One region of the Pseudoalteromonas sp. SG41-5 genome, then DNA from elsewhere that is predicted to be linked to it. Evidence: predicted binding sites of a transcription regulator. Region 1 holds the regulator's gene; the other holds the start of a gene.
What was found. The regulator sigma-54, encoded in region 1, starts transcription at its own class of promoters, with help from an activator protein. The targets are predictions, from matches to a motif close to GTTGGCACGNNNNTNGNNT.

Region 1 (10,232 bases):
AGCGCGCTAATGCAGCACGACGTGCCATACCACCTGACAGCTCAGAAGGCATTAGATCTTGTGCGCCACGCAAGCCAACAGCTTGTAATTTCATTAGCACCACAAGGCGAATTAAATCTTCACTTAGACGAGTGTGTTCACGCAGCGGAAAAGCGATATTGTCAAATACTGACATATCGGTAAATAATGCGCCGCTTTGGAACAACATACTCATTTTGGTTCGCGCCGCATAAAGCTCTTTGCGCGACATGGCAGGAATGTTATTACCTTCGAATAAAATAGTGCCGCTATCTGGTTTTAATTGACCACCAATTAAACGCAACATGGTGGTTTTACCAATTCCGCTTGGTCCCATTATTGCCGTAATTTTTCCTTTCGGGACACTAAAGCTCATATTTTTATATATGCAGCGATTGCCCCTAGAAAAGCTTACATCCTTGATTTCTACTATTGGTTGCGACAAGTCGCTCTCCATTACTATTTTCACTAGTTCACCTATTTTAAGCGTTTTTACAGCAAGATGGAAAAAACAAATCGTAAAATTTTGTAATATTCTATGTAATAGCGCTGCAAACCTTACAGCAGTAGGCTTAACCGTCGCTTAAATAATTATTCTCAGTCCAAATCAGTCCATAATCTAACAAGCTTCGCAGATTCTTTTATTTATACTTTCAGGTTGGCTTTTGTTACTATTTGCAGTCATCTCATTTTGAATAATTGGCGTAACGTAATGGTGACTTCTTTTGTCATTTTAATTCTCGGATTTGCAGCTCTAGTTTGGAGTGCGGATCGCTTTGTTTATGGTGCTGCGGCACTGGCAAAAAATTTCGGTGTTCCTACTCTTATTGTTGGCTTAACCGTTGTTGCGATGGGCTCGTCAGCCCCTGAAATGATGGTCTCAGCATCAGCTGCGCTTGCCGGTAAAACTGACACTGCCGTGGGTAACGCCGTTGGCTCAAATATCACTAATATTTTACTTGTTTTAGGTATTACTGCGCTATTGCGCCCACTCTCAGTATCATCAATGACATTAAAACGCGAAATGCCGCTTGTACTACTAGTGTCAATCGCTGCCTGGTATGTATTTTCTGATAACTACTTTTCATTTGCTGAGGGCGTTGCATTAATCATTGGCTTTGTGGTCTTTATTGCGGGCTTAGTTATTATTTCTATTCGCGCTAAAAACCAAGCTGATGACCCATTTGTAAGTGAAGCCTGTGAAGACGTACCAGATAACGTGCCCACCAAATCGGCTTTATTTTGGTTAATTATTGGTATGATATTACTGCCTGTCAGCTCACATTTTTTAGTTGGCTCAGCAGTTGATATAGCCAAATACTTTGGCCTAAGTGATTTAGTAATAGGGTTAACCATTATTGCTATTGGCACCAGTTTGCCTGAGCTGGCAGCCTGTATTGCTGGGGTATTAAAAAACGAAGATGATTTAGCACTGGGTAATATTGTTGGCTCAAATATATTTAACATTTTAGCTGTGTTGCCACTGGCTGGGATTATCAACCCTTCAATTATTGATCCTTCAGCTGCAAACCGTGATGCCTTAATAATGATTGGTGCCACCATAGCCCTTATTGCTATGTCCTTGAGTTTTAGGGGCACAAGACGCATTAATAGAGTTGAAGGTGGCCTGTTATTGGTCGCGTTTTTAATCTATCAAGGTTATATTTTCAGCCAAGTTGCTTAATGCTAGCCACAAAATGGATAACACAATGACGCAGTTAAATTTTATTGAACAAGGTAAGCGGGTGCTAGAAATAGAGCGCCAAGCACTGCTTGATATAACCCAATATCTAGACGAAAACTTTAATCAAGCTTGCCAATTGATGTATCAATGTCACGGTAGGATCATAGTAGTCGGTATGGGGAAATCAGGGCATATTGGTAATAAAATTGCTGCAACACTGGCAAGCACTGGCACGCCTGCGTTTTTTGTCCATCCGGGTGAAGCAAGTCATGGTGATTTAGGGATGATCACTCGTGATGACGTGGTTATGCTTATTTCAAACTCAGGCGAAACCAGCGAAGTACTGAATATTATTCCGGTTATTAAACGTATTGGCGCAAAAATGATCGCCATGACAGGTAACCCTGAATCATCAATGGCAAATTGGGCTGATGCTCATGTATGCATCAAAGTAAGTCAAGAGGCCTGCCCATTAGGACTCGCTCCGACTGCAAGCACGACTGCAACACTTGCGATGGGTGATGCAATAGCCGTTGCTCTGCTAGAAACCCGTGGCTTTACCGCCGATGACTTTGCGCTATCGCATCCTGGTGGTAGCTTAGGCAAACGTTTACTATTGTGTTTAAAAGATATTATGCACAGTGGCCCAGCAACGCCTATGATCAATGATAAGCAATGTATCAAAGATGCATTAATCGAAATGTCGGCAAAAGGCTTAGGTATGACAGCTATTGTTGATGACACAGGGCAACTTGCGGGGCTTTTTACTGATGGTGATTTACGCCGAATTTTAGAGCAACGAATAGATATTCACAGTACTTTGATAAGCACTGTCATGACCCGCTCTTGCACTACTGCAACCGCTGATATGCTTGCCGCCGAGGCACTCAATATCATGGAGAATAAGCGTATCAATGGCTTAATTGTAGTTGATAATAAACACCACCCTATTGGTGCTCTTAATATGCAAGATTTGCTCAAAGCAGGAGTTTTATAATGCAGTTTGCTGACTTATATCAGCCACTTTCAGATGATGCTCGCGAGCGAGCACAAAAAATCAAACTCCTGATCTGTGATATCGATGGGGTGTTTTCAGATGGTCGTATTTATCTTGGTAACCAAGGTGAAGAACTCAAAGCGTTTAATACTAAAGATGGCTTTGGTATCAAAGCACTGATCAATAGCGGTTTTGAAGTTGCCGTGATCACCGGTCGTCATTCACAGATAGTTCAGCAACGGATGACTAGCCTGACAGTACCGCATATTTACCAAGGCCAAGAAAACAAGTTGCAAGCTTATCAACAGCTCAAGGATAAATTGCAGTTAAGCGATGAACAAATAGCTTACATAGGCGATGACGGACCTGACTTGCCGGTAATGGAATTGGTTGGTTTTGCGGTGGCAGTAAATGATGCGCATCCACTAATCAAACGCATTTCACATTATACAACCATGCTACCTGGTGGCTTTGGGGCGGTGCGTGAACTCACTGATTTATTAATGCTCGAAAATGGTAAATCATTAACCAGCGAAGGCACGAGCTCATGAATAGTGCGCGTTTAATATTATGCGTATTATTTGTCGGCTGCATGGTATGGCTGTGGTATCCGTATTTTTATCAAAGTACCGCCATAAAACAACACCAAGAAGATATAATAGCAAAACCTGATTATACTGCGGTGGCATTAAAACAAACCGCATTTGATGAACAAGGTAAAATTAGCCACAAAGTAACAGCTGCAAAAATGGAACTCTACCAACAGTTAGGGTTCACTTACTTTGAACAACCTATTTTTACACTCTATAATCAACAGCAGACGTGGCAAATTAATGCCGATGAAGCCACCTTATATGAAAATCATCAATTAATTTTAGAAGGTAATGTGGTTGCTAAAAACCTGACCAATAATGCCATGATTGAACATATAAACGCAGATAATATTCAGGTTGATATTGAACTACAAACCATGAGTTCAGAACAACCAGTTGAATTAATCGGACCAAATTTAAAAATCACTGGGCGCGGTCTCCATGCCGACTTAAAAGCCGAAGTGGTAGAACTAATTAACCATACGCGAACCATATATTATGACCAATAAATTTGCTCACTTGCTTGTTATACCAAGCTTATTCATTGCTTTTGCAAGCTTTGCTGAAAATACGACACCACCTGCAGATCAAGTCTCTATCAGTGCTGACACGCAGCTTGCCCAACTGAAAGACAATATCGGTATTTTTGAAAAAAATGTTGAAATCATTCATGGTAACCGCCGTATCAAAGCGGATCGACTTGAAGTCCATAAGCGCGAAGATTTAGGCGATAACAAACAACTACTTGTCGCAACTGGCAGTCCGGCTTACTTTGAAGAAAAACAAACTGATGGCACAGTAATGAGTGCCAGTGCTGATGAAGTCCGTTACGATGTCGCTAAGCGCTATTTAACCTTGGTTGGCAATGCACAAGTCACTCAGGCAGGTCAAAAAATCAATGCCAAAAGCATTACCTATGATATGGACCAGCAACTGATCAGTGCTGAAAAAGGCGCAAGCTCAAGCGATCGTGTGCACACCATTTTGGTACCAGTAGACAGTAAAAAAGACAAATCTAAAGGGCAGCCATGAGTACATTAAAAGCTGAATTTCTAGCAAAAAGCTATAAAGGTCGCCAAGTTGTAAAAAGCGTGGGTTTAGAAGTTAGCGCAGGCAGCATTGTTGGCTTATTGGGTCCTAATGGCGCTGGTAAAACCACCACCTTTTATATGATTGTGGGTTTAGTTCCAAGCGACAAAGGTAAAATCAGTATTGATGATAATGACATCACCTTACTGCCAATGCACAGTCGCGCACGGTTAGGGATTGGCTACCTGCCACAAGAATCATCCATCTTCCGTAAATTAACTGTTTATCAAAACCTGATGGCTATTTTAGAAACTCGTAAAGAGCTGAATAAACAAGCCAGAGAAGAAGCGCTCGACAGCTTACTTGATGAGTTTAGCATTCAACATATCCGCGACAGCCAAGGTATGGCATTATCTGGCGGTGAACGTCGTCGAGTTGAAATTGCACGCGCTTTAGCCGCAAACCCAAAATTTATCTTACTTGATGAGCCTTTTGCTGGCGTTGATCCTATTTCAGTGTTAGATATAAAGAAGATTATTGAACACCTTAAAAACCGTGGTATTGGCGTGCTTATTACCGACCACAATGTACGAGAAACCCTTGATGTTTGTGAAAAAGCCTACATAGTTTCTCATGGGGAGTTAATTGCATCAGGTACCCCTGAGCATGTACTCGCCGACCAAACAGTCCGCGATGTTTACCTGGGCGAGCAATTTAGGCTATAAAGCCACGCTCGGCTAAGTATCTGCTAGACTTAACGATGATAACAATAAAAGGATTGTTAGAGATACATGAGGCAATCACTCCAGCTGCGCATGGGCCAGCAACTTACAATGACACCACAGCTGCAACAAGCAATTCGCTTATTGCAACTCAGTACATTGGATCTCCAGCAAGAAATTCAAGAAGCGCTCGACAGCAATCCATTGTTAGAGCTAGAAGAACATGAATATTCAGACGACACGGCTGGTAAAAACGAACAAAAACAAGATAACGATGACTTAACCGTTAGCGCATCAGCAGACGACAAGCCAAGCGAATATGAACAAGAAAGTAGCGAAGCATTAAGTAAAGAGACCTTAAGTGACGAAATGGCTATGGACGTCACCTGGGACGAATACATGAGTGCTGCGCCAAATACGTCATCTGGGCCAATGCCTGAAGATGAGTCAATTTATCAAGGTGCCTCAACTGAAACCTTGCACGAATATCTAATGTGGCAATTACAACTCACACCTTTTAGTCCAACCGATGAAGCCATTGCCATTGCCATTGTTGAAGCCGTTGACGATTCAGGTATTTTAACCTTGAGCTGCGAAGACATCGCAGAAAGCTTAAATCAAGGTAATAACGAAGAAGAAATCGAACTCGACGAAGTGCAAGCAGTGTTAAAACGCATTCAGTTGTTTGACCCTGTTGGTATTGCTGCGCGCAGCCTACAAGAATGTTTATGTATTCAATTAAATCAATTTGATCCTGCAACTCCTTGGATTAGCGAGACAAAAATGATTTTAACTGATCATATCGATTTATTAGCTAGTCGTGACTATCGCACTTTGATGAAAAAGACTAAGCTTAAAGAAGATGAACTAAAAGAAGTAATGACACTGATCCACAGCCTTAACCCAAAGCCTGCGGATACCATAGTACGCGAAGAATCAGAGTATGTTATTCCTGACGTTTCGGTGAAAAAAATTAAAGGTCGCTGGGTGGTTGAACTCAATCCAGACAGCATGCCAAAAATTAGAGTGAACAGCCAATATGCGGCGATGTCACGCTCTGTAAAATCAAGCACTGACAGCCAATTTATACGCTCGCATTTGCAAGAAGCTAAATGGTTTATTAAAAGCCTAGAAAGTCGTAACGAGACGTTACTCAAAGTAACCAACTGCATTGTTAAACAGCAGCAAGGATTCTTTGAGCATGGCCCTGAGGCCATGCGCCCTATGGTACTAAACGACGTTGCCGAAATGGTTGAGATGCACGAATCAACAATTTCTCGTGTAACCACCCAAAAATACATGCATACCCCTCGTGGTATATTTGAGTTAAAATATTTTTTCTCGAGCCATGTAAGTACTGAGAACGGCGGCGAATGCTCATCGACAGCCATTCGAGCATTGATCAGAAAATTGATCAGTGCAGAAAACTCAGCGAAACCATTGAGTGATAGTAAGATTGCAGATATATTGGCAGAGCAAGGTATCAAAGTAGCTAGACGGACTATTGCAAAATACCGCGAGTCGCTGGCTATTCCACCGTCAAATCAACGTAAAAGTTTGATTTAAGGCGTAAAATCACAAGAGGAAAATGCTTATGCAACTAAATTTAACTGGTCGTCATGTAGAAATTACTGATTCATTAAGAGACTATGTAAACAATAAGTTTGCCAAGCTTGAAAGGCATTTTGATCATATCAATAATGTCCATGTCATTCTTGATGTAGAAAAGCTAAGCCAAAAAGCAGAAGCCACATTACATGTCAGTGGCGCTGAATTATTTGCCTCAACTGAGCACCAAGACATGTATGCAGCCATTGACGGACTAATCGACAAACTTGACCGTCAGGTAATTAAACACAAAGAGAAGCACGCTCGACACTAACACTATGAAATTAAGCTCACTTATTTGCCAGGACTGCAGTAAAGCTGCGGTCCTTTTTAATAGCAAAAAACGGATCATTGAATTTATCAGCCAATTGGCTCATGAACAACTTCCTCAGCTATCACAACAAGAAATCCTCAACGCACTACTGTCGAGAGAAAAACTAGGTAGTACGGGTATTGGTCGTGGTATTGCTATTCCTCATGGCCGTATGAGTGGTGTTGAAAACCCGCTAGCAATAATTATAGTGAGTGAATCACCGATTGATTTTGATGCGATAGATAATCGCCCAGTTGATATATTTGTAGCTCTCATCGTGCCAGATGGTGATAGCCAACTTCATTTGAAGACGTTAGCCACAATTGCTGATAAACTCAACGACAAAGATTTTTGTAAACAACTACGTAGCGCAAAAACAGACCAAGATTTGTATCACGTAATTGCTGCGCAATCGTAGCCAAATGAAGGAGAATTTACATGGAGTTAATCATCATCAGTGGGCGTTCTGGCTCAGGTAAATCTGTTGCTCTGCGTGTAGTAGAAGATCTTGGCTATTATTGTGTAGATAATATTCCGGTAAACTTATTACCTTCATTAGTGCGCAGTGTCTCTGATAATTATGACAAAATTGCCGTCAGTATTGATGTCCGTAATTTACCGAAAGAGCAGGAAGAATTTAACGATATTCTTGAATACTTGCCTGGTTTTGCAAATCCGACGCTATTTTATTTAGACAGTGATGATCAAACCCTGATCAAACGTTTTTCTGAAACTCGCCGCTTACACCCATTATCTTTGGACTCTTTGCCACTGGATTTAGCCATCAAGCAAGAAAAAGTATTACTTGATGTATTAACTACTCGCGCTGACTTTATACTTGATACCACTGATCTGAGTGTCCACCAGCTTGCAGAGTCAATCCGTGAAAAGATTTTAGGGAAAAAAGATAAAAAACTAATCATTACCTTTGAATCATTTGGTTTTAAATATGGTATCCCAAAAGAAGCTGATTATGTTTTTGATGCACGCTTTTTACCAAACCCACATTGGGAGCCTGAGCTTAAGCCACTTACAGGCCTTGATCAGCCAGTAAAAGATTATTTAGCCAGCCATAGTATCGTACAAAAATTCACTTGGCAGATCCAAACCTTTGTACAAACTTGGTTACCGCATTTGGAGCGTAATAACCGCAGTTACTTAACAATTGCTATTGGTTGCACCGGTGGTCAACATCGCTCAGTTTATCTAGCGCAAACTATAGGTGAAAGCTTCTCGATGAGCCACAGCAATGTGAAAATTCGCCATCGTGAACAAGAATAACAACTCACGTTTACAGTAAGGAATGTTGATGCGTTTAGAAGATACATTTTTAATAAAAAACAAACTCGGTTTACATGCTCGCGCAGCCAGCGTATTAGCGCAATTAGCTGTGCAGTTTGATGCCAGCATCACACTTCATCAAGATGACAAACAAGCCGCAGGCGATAGCGTACTCGGCTTAATGCTATTAGAAAGTAGCCAAGGCAAAGAAGTTAAAGTTGTATGTGAAGGCCCGGACGCTGAACCTGCTCTTGCAGCAATTGGCGAGTTGATCGCACAACGCTTTAACGAACAAGAATAGCTCGTAGTCAGTACCACTAAATTGCGTTAAACTAAATAAAGTCGTTAATTAAACAGACCAAGCGCGTTAATTACCGACAACTGTTACCCTACCTATCAAGCGTATTAATTTTTAAGGACGCCAATGCCAGAAGCTTTTGAACAAGATTACCCACTACAACAACTAAAACAAGTGACCAAGTCACTTAACAGTGGTCAATTTGTTCAAGTAAGGCGTATGTTGGCAAAAACAGCTCCGTGTGACACCGCATTATTACTCGAGTCATCCCCACATAAAATTCGTACCTTGCTATGGCAACTGGTTGATCCAGATGTACAAGGTGACGTACTCGAAGAACTCTCAGAAGATGTTCGTTTAGGGATCATTGCCCAAATGGAGCCGAAGCACATCGCTGCGGCAACTGAGGACATGAGCCACGATGATCTAGGGGAAGTACTACGTAGCCTACCTGATACCGTCTACAAAGACGTTGTTAGTGCCATGGACAGCCAAGATCGAGAACGTGCAACTCAAGCACTCTCTTATCAAGAGCGCTCTGCTGGCGCGCTAATGAACACTGATACAGTGACCATCCGTCCAGATGTCACTATCGACGTAGTACTGCGCTACTTACGTTTACGTGGTGAGCTACCAGAAGGTACCGATGATCTTTATGTTGTTGATAAACATAACTGCTTTATAGGTGCCATGTCGTTAACGACCTTGTTGACTAACTCGCCAGATAAAATTATTCGCGACTTAATGGATGAAGATTGTGAATCTATCCTCATTTCGATGGATGAAACCGATGTAGCACAACTGTTTGAACGTCATAACTGGATATCAGCCCCAGTGGTTGATGATAATGACCATCTACTTGGCCGTATCACCATCGATGATATCGTTGACGTTATCCGTGAAGACGCCGAGCATAGCTTATTAAGCCTAGCCGGTCTTGATGATGAAGAAGATACCTTTGCTCCGGTGTTAAAAAGTTCGAAAAAGCGCTCAATTTGGCTTGGCGTTAACTTATTAACCGCGCTACTTGCTGCGATTGTGGCAAGCTTCTTTGAAAACACTTTAGCAATTTTACCTATTCTAGCGGTACTCAACGGTATAGTGCCATCCATGGGTGGTGTTGCGGGCAGCCAAACATTAACCCTCGTAATACGTGGTATTGCAGTGGGTCATATCAACCAAACTAACCAACGCTTTTTACTGATCAAAGAGCTTGCAATCGGCGCAATAAACGGGATTGTTTGGTCCATTTTAATTGCCGGTGTTGTTGCTATTTGGCAATGGGACTTTAAGCTTGGCGGCGTACTCGCCTTTGCCATGTTTATGAACTTAGTAGCCGCAGGTATCGCCGGTGCCAGTATTCCGCTGCTATTGAAAAAAATGAAAATTGACCCTGCATTAGCTGGCAGCGTAGTACTGACAACCGTAACCGATATTGTAGGGATCTTCGCCTTCCTAGGCACCGCCACATGGTTGTTGGTGTAGTTAAAAATTAGTTAAAGGTTAAACCCATCGTAGGCGCGAGTTTATCTCGCGCATCTCTTAGCGTTACATCAACCTCATCCGCCAACTTAGGCAATGGCTTTAGCCATGAATGTTATCAACCGCGCGGCATAAAGCACCGCCTACGCTTTAAACATCGGAGCTAGGTTTTAGGCTCTAGGTCCTAGTCACTTCCCTAGCACCTAG
Region 2 (6,490 bases), on a different contig from region 1:
AAATGAGCGTTCTAATTTCTCGGCTGCTTCACGAATTTGCTTTTTCACATCACTACTATTAATTGCTACAAAATGCCACGGTTGGTGGTTTGCACCACTTGGTGCTGTAGCTGCCGCTTTAATGCAGGTTTGAATAATATCTTTTGGCACTGGGCGGTCGCTAAAACTACGAATTGTATGACGACGCTGGCTGGTCGTTAAAAACTCATTAGCGCGTTCTAGCATCTGTTCATGTGGATATTCAATAAAGTCTGTAAGTGGTTGGTGGTCATGTTGCTGCATGGCTTTTCGCTTCTTATTAAATGTTGATAACTATTTTTATACCCAGTAGCGAGATTGGGTGCAAGTAATATCTACTTTACAGTCATGTTATTTCCTAAAATAATGATTATTAATTGCACGTTGTATTCACAGATTGTTCAGCTATATTTGCATACAGTATAGTTCGAAATTAAGAATGCATGGGTAGCTAAAAACAAAGCAACATTATTACAAGCACATGCTTTGAATACTCAGCCGAGCATACCGGCAGTCATTATTTAGACATTCAAAAATCATTAGTGCAGGCAGATTTTGTCGATAACTTAGTTATATAAAGTTATCGCTAGTGCAAGCTGATGATGAAAATAACTACCGCAGTATTAAATACAGCTTTGAGTTAGTGTTACTTCAGAATTTAAGTTCACCTCTCCTAAGAGTGAAACCAAGCCGCACTTATTGCGGCTTTTCTGTGGCTCTAAAATGAGTTAACTCGTTTGTAAGCCATTTCTTACTGGTGATTTGTGTATCATCTTCAAGAATAACAGCATAAGGTTTGCCACTCCATGAGCTTTTACTGGCAAGATTCTCAATAAACTCATCAGCGGTTTTAGCGTAGCGTTTGCCTTTGCGGTATTTCATAGCAAGATGATCAGCGGCTTCGGTGCTGGTGTGTTGATCACCGTTACGAATGAAAGTCGCGTTGCTTTGCGCGATAAAGCTGAGCAAATGAGTGACTTCTTGTTCAGCGGTTGCCGCAAAGCTCAACTGACTAACCGTGAGTAAAAGGCAAGCCATCAGCCTGTATATAGTGTGGGTTAAGTCTTTCATCTGTAGCCTCATTTAATCCAAAAAGTTTATTACGTTACCTGTGCCATCAAAAAAAGGTAAAGCTCTGAATAAAACTGATGTGCTAATGCATGTGCTGGTATAACTTTCAGCTATTAATACCTTATTTATTATGTAGAATAATACATCAATAAGGTCAATTAAATTATCATGGCTTATTAATTATCTGATAGGGATACTGTTTTGGTACTTGCATTGAACTTGCCGGGACAATATTTTTTACAAAAATAAAGGTGGAATTATGAACAGCTCAGATCGCGCTATTGACGAACTAGTACTTGGGTTTTGGCGATTATTAGATTGGCAAATTACTCCACAACAGTGTTTAACTTTTCTTGAGCAAGCAATTGAAGCCGGTGTAAGGCACACCGATCACGCTGACATTTACGGTGGATATGGTTGTGAGGCAGAGTTTGGTAAAGCTTTAGCTTTAAAGCCAAGTATTCGTGATGAGATCAAAATTATTACTAAGTGTGGTATCAAACCTGCTTTTGCAAGCTTAGGGTTAGCAGGCCAAGCTAATCATTACGATTCGAGTGCCGCACATATTATTAGCTCAGCACAGCAATCGTTAAAGCATTTTAATACCGATAGATTAGATGCATTACTTATTCATCGCCCTGATTATTTGATGAATGCAGACGAAGTAGCTGAGGCATTCACTACTCTTAAGCAAAATGGTGATGTACTCGATTTTGGTGTATCAAACTTTACGCCATCACAACTAAGTTTATTGCAGTCGCGTCTTGATTTTGAATTGGTGACCAATCAAATTGAATTTTCACCGTATGAAATGCAAGCACTTGATGATGGTAGTTTAGACCAATGTCAGTTACTTGATATTAAACCTATGTGTTGGTCACCTTTGGCTGGCGGTCGCATTTTTGCAGAAAATGATGAAAAAGCGATTCGCCTGCGTCAAGTACTTGAGCAAGTCGGCAGCGAAATTGGTGCAAGTTCTATTGATCAAGTGGTTTACGCGTGGTTATTAATGCACCCAAGTTCCCCATCAGTGGTACTGGGTACTGGCAACATTGAGCGTGTTAAATCGGCTGTTGCCGCTAAGCAGTTAAAACTCAGTCGTGAACAATGGTATCGTATTTGGCAAGGTTCAACAGGGCACAGTGTGCCATAGGAGTTGTAAGTTTTAAGCTATAAGCAGTCTGAGTTGAGGGTAAGTCTTGATATAAAATATGAACTTAGCCGCTTACCGCTTACCAAGATCGAGAAAGGGCCTTACGGCCCTTAGTGTTGCAGCAAGTAACACATTCTTTTTATAGGCTAAAGTCCATTGAAAAAGCAACGTAAGCCTTAATATCACTGTCATCCATATCGGTATCAGATAGACCAAAAGTGAAGCCATCTTTAGAGATAGATACACCGTAATCGATGATATCGTCATCACCAATAAAATCACCAGAGTAGTGGCCTAAGTGTAAGGCCATTTCAGTGCCATTAGTACCAACTGCGAAACCGTAATCTGCAGTCAGGTATAACGAATCACCAAAGTCTGTGCCATCACCGCTTGCGGCTGAAGTTGCAAGAACTGATGCGCCAAAGCTAAAGCCACCCATACTGATGCTACCGTAAATTTCAGAAAAATCAGCGTCTGCGCCAGAAGCTGCATCAGGGTAAGCGTAATAGATGTAGCCAACGTCATAGCTCATATTTTCATTAATATCGCCACCAAAACCAGCATAGAGATCAAGCTCGTAGGTCATTTCATCGGCCCAGCTTGCATTTGAAGCCCAAGTACCAGCATAAAAACCTGATTCGTTGGCATAATCAATACCACCTGAAATTGCAGCATCACCACCGGTTTGTTCTTGACCACGCCATAAGTAGTTTGAAGTTGCTGCGGCATTGGCTGTTACTTCTGCATATGCTGCTGTAGATGTTGCACCCATGAGTACAAGTGTGCTGATCGCAATTGCTGATTTTAGTTTTAACATGTTTGGTATCCTGTTGTTATGCTGATTTTTTGGCTCGCAATTATTAATTAGATTGCAGTCTATAATTGCGGATCCTATTTTTAGTTGTCTACTAGGGTAATAGCACTGCTTGTGCCAAGTTAAATGAAAAGCAATAATTTATATTTAAATTACTTTATAAACAAAGGTATAAATATTTATAGTGAAAGGAGGAGATTGTTTTTTACGAAGCTTGCGCACTTTATTGGTGCGTAAAAAAACCCGCATGCACAACTCAGTTGCAGCGGGTTTTTGTATTTTTTACTGTGGTTTAACCAAAAATAGTACGCATTAGGCTGATTGTTTCGTTCACGCCACGGCCTTTTTGTACTTCGCTGATAATTGAATCACGCTTTGCGCGAATATGCTCAGGCATATCGTCAGCAGCAAGTGCGCGATCAACAAGTATTTCAGCAGACTCTTTACCACGACGCACTTTTCTAGTGCCAGTGGTAGTTGTACGCTTTGGCTTGCTCAATAACTTGATGTAGTTAGAGTTTTCAGGCGTGTTTTTGTCTGCATGATAGAAAAAGCACGGAATTAACGCTTTGATTGCAACAAGTTGTTGATCCAGCTCGCTGTCACCACTTGCCATTTTAAACCAAGACATACTATGAACTGCTTGGACAATATCCTGCCAATAACGCGCAAAGTCACGATTATTTAATTTAGTAATAGCCAATGCTGAACAAAGTGCATCTAAACGGGTGTTATTAATTGGTGTAAAAACATCTGGGCGGCGCATTGCTAATAGACGAGTTGCCGGTGCAAGCGTTGGCTTTTCATTGCTATCAGTAAAGGCTTTTAAATATTTGACCACAAATTCTTGGTAATCAGCTTCAGTTACTTCACCTTCTAAAGGTATATGTGCTAATGCTTCATCAAATAATGCCGGCAGGTCGGCAAGCATTTGATGAAAAGCTTTGGCGCTTTTAGTAGAGCTAAACCATTCGACATCAAAATTATAACTACTTGGATCCAGTGCAGAAGTATGTTTACCACTAAATGCTAATAAATCTTCAGGGATCATCTCTTTCAGTGATTGCTCGCGAATACCAGCTATATAGTTGGCAAGGCGTAACTGTTCATCAAGGGCTAACACATCTTTATGTTGCTCTATAAATACACTAACTACAGGCCAAGGTGCTACGCGTAATGTTTTCAATTGTAAGAAGCTAATTGCTGAAACTAATAAGTCATTAAGCTTTTTTAAAATTGGTAATTGATTGGTTTCGAGTAAATCATGATTAATACGGTCACGGCTAGCATTAAGTAGTTCATAGCACCAACCTAAGAAGTCTTCAGGATGATTTTCTATTTTCACCGCCATCAGGTTTAAGCTGATTTCAGAAGCCTGCTTTAGAATATTTTGATAAATATGGCCTTCTTGTTCGCCTAATGCCATTTGTGAAGGTGAAATGAGCAATTTTTTCATGCCTGATGGTACTCCGGTTAAATACATTTTTCAGTTGTTTAATTTTAGCGCAAAACGTCTTAAAACAACAGGGCTGTGCATCATACCGAAGAATACAGGGGATGCAATCTTGATAAGTTAAATCTGCACAAGATTGCATTTAAAGGGTTTAATCTGCTTATTCAAGTGAAAATAACTGCTCTACAGTAGTTTCAAACTGCCGAGCTATCTTCAATGCAATGATCACTGAAGGTGTAAAGCGTGATGTTTCGACCGTGCTGATTGTTTTGCGTGAAACGGCGCTAGCATCGGCTAGCTCTTGCTGTGAAAGCCCCGCGGCTTTGCGAAATTCAGCTATATGGTTTTGCAGCTAAAGGTATCAAAATGTTTCAGTAACAATTCATATATTCACTGTAGAATGCAGGAAATTGCATTTTTCTTCGTTGCACAATGATTTTAATGCTAACTCCCGCTATGATAAGAACATTATTTGCACATTTGAAAGGACCATCATGAAGACCTTATTTAAAGTTATTGGTGTCATATTATTATTGCTTGTTGCTTTAATTATTGCTGCACCGTTTTTAATTCCAACCGATGCCATTTTTAATAAAGTCTCTGAGCAGGTTGAGCAAACCACTGGGCGTACTTTAACTATTAAAGGCGATAAAACATTATCCGTTTTTCCTTCTTTGAAGCTTGAACTTGAAGATGTGCATTTTGCCAATATGAAAACTGGCTCACGTGCAGATATGGCAAGCATGCAGCAACTTGCAGTTCATATTCCTTGGTTTTCGCTATTTGGTGGTGAACTTAAACTAGAAAAGTTTGTGATCAATGAACCAAACATTCTGCTTGAAACAGATAAAAATGGTAAAGCTAACTGGCAGTTATTTGATGCAGTAGCTACGAAATCTGAGCAGCAAACTCAAGCAGGTGAGGCAGTCAAACTACCTGAAAAATTTGATATTCAATTAGGTGAAGTAGCTATATATGGTGGGTCGTTTACTTATTTAGATGGTCAAACGGGAGCTAAACAGCAAATTAGCGATTTAGAATTGGCTATCTTACTGCCTTCACTGCATAAATCACTCGAAGTCAAAGGTGGGATCACTTATATGCAAGAGCGCTTTGAGCTTGATGTAACAGTTGATAACCCAGCTAAAGCAATAGCAGGTGATACATTTAATGTGACAACTGATGTCACTTCAAAGTTAGTTGATGTTGAGTTTAAAGGCTTAATAGCCGGTCAAGGTAAAGAGATTCAAGGTCAATTAGCGCTCAGTGGTGATTCAGTAAAAGACATTGCTAAATGGCAGGGAGTCGAGCTGAACGCTAAAGAAAGCGCCTTTAATGCATTTAGTGTTAGCGGCAAAATACGTATGCAAGGTGATAAGTTCAACCTAGCTGAATTAGTCGCCACTCTTGATGCATTAGAGATCAAAGGAAAAAGCGAGCTTAATTTAGGTAAGCGTTTAGCCGTTAATGCTGACATCGATTTAGGTATGCTGGACTTAAATCCTTACTTACCTGAGGTGGTAGCGCCAGCAGAGAAACCAGAACCTAAAAGTGACGAGCCAGCCAAACCAATTGTATGGGATGACACAAAAATGGATTTAAGTGGCTTAAATGCCTTAGATGCGAATGTGGTGATCCGTTCAAGTGGCTTAAAAGCAAATGAAATCAAACTTGGCGCTAATCAATTCACTGTAAACCTTAACAAAGGCGTAGCGAAAATTAGCCTAGATAAGTTTGCCGCCTACGAAGGTAATGGTAAAGGCACTGTAACAGTTAATGCGAAACAAGCTCCTTACAAAATCAGCACCAACTTCTCGTTAGATAAAATAGACGCACAACCATTGCTGACAGATGCCGCTGGCTTCGATAAGCTAATGGGCAAAGGCTCACTCAATTGGGACTTAGCAACATCAGGTCAGAGCCAAAAAGACTTTATGAGTGCCCTACAGGGTAAACTAGCATTTGAATTTGCCGATGGTGC

Region 2: H5232_RS03300 (TorF family putative porin) is a predicted target of sigma-54. The motif match lies at 3,160-3,178, and genes of this name have one in related genera.

Annotation. Positions count from the first base shown of each region.
Region 1 covers NZ_JACJFH010000074.1:5,765-15,996, reverse strand. The annotation lists gene mlaF (phospholipid ABC transporter ATP-binding protein MlaF) at 1-475, opposite strand, end outside; gene H5232_RS16815 (calcium/sodium antiporter) at 731-1,702, shown strand; gene H5232_RS16810 (KpsF/GutQ family sugar-phosphate isomerase) at 1,728-2,699, shown strand; gene kdsC (3-deoxy-manno-octulosonate-8-phosphatase KdsC) at 2,699-3,250, shown strand; gene lptC (LPS export ABC transporter periplasmic protein LptC) at 3,247-3,801, shown strand; gene lptA (lipopolysaccharide transport periplasmic protein LptA) at 3,791-4,324, shown strand; gene lptB (LPS export ABC transporter ATP-binding protein) at 4,321-5,046, shown strand; gene H5232_RS16785 (RNA polymerase factor sigma-54) at 5,113-6,609, shown strand; gene hpf (ribosome hibernation promoting factor) at 6,638-6,925, shown strand; gene ptsN (PTS IIA-like nitrogen regulatory protein PtsN) at 6,930-7,382, shown strand; gene rapZ (RNase adapter RapZ) at 7,403-8,245, shown strand; gene H5232_RS16765 (HPr family phosphocarrier protein) at 8,274-8,546, shown strand; gene mgtE (magnesium transporter) at 8,670-10,028, shown strand.
Region 2 covers NZ_JACJFH010000007.1:6,903-13,392, reverse strand. The annotation lists gene H5232_RS03315 (nitroreductase family protein) at 1-282, opposite strand, end outside; gene H5232_RS03310 (DUF5329 domain-containing protein) at 715-1,089, opposite strand; gene H5232_RS03305 (aldo/keto reductase family oxidoreductase) at 1,349-2,242, shown strand; gene H5232_RS03300 (TorF family putative porin) at 2,382-3,059, opposite strand; gene H5232_RS03295 (hypothetical protein) at 3,349-4,512, opposite strand; gene H5232_RS03290 (helix-turn-helix transcriptional regulator) at 4,670-4,861, opposite strand; gene H5232_RS03285 (AsmA family protein) at 5,004-6,490, shown strand, end outside.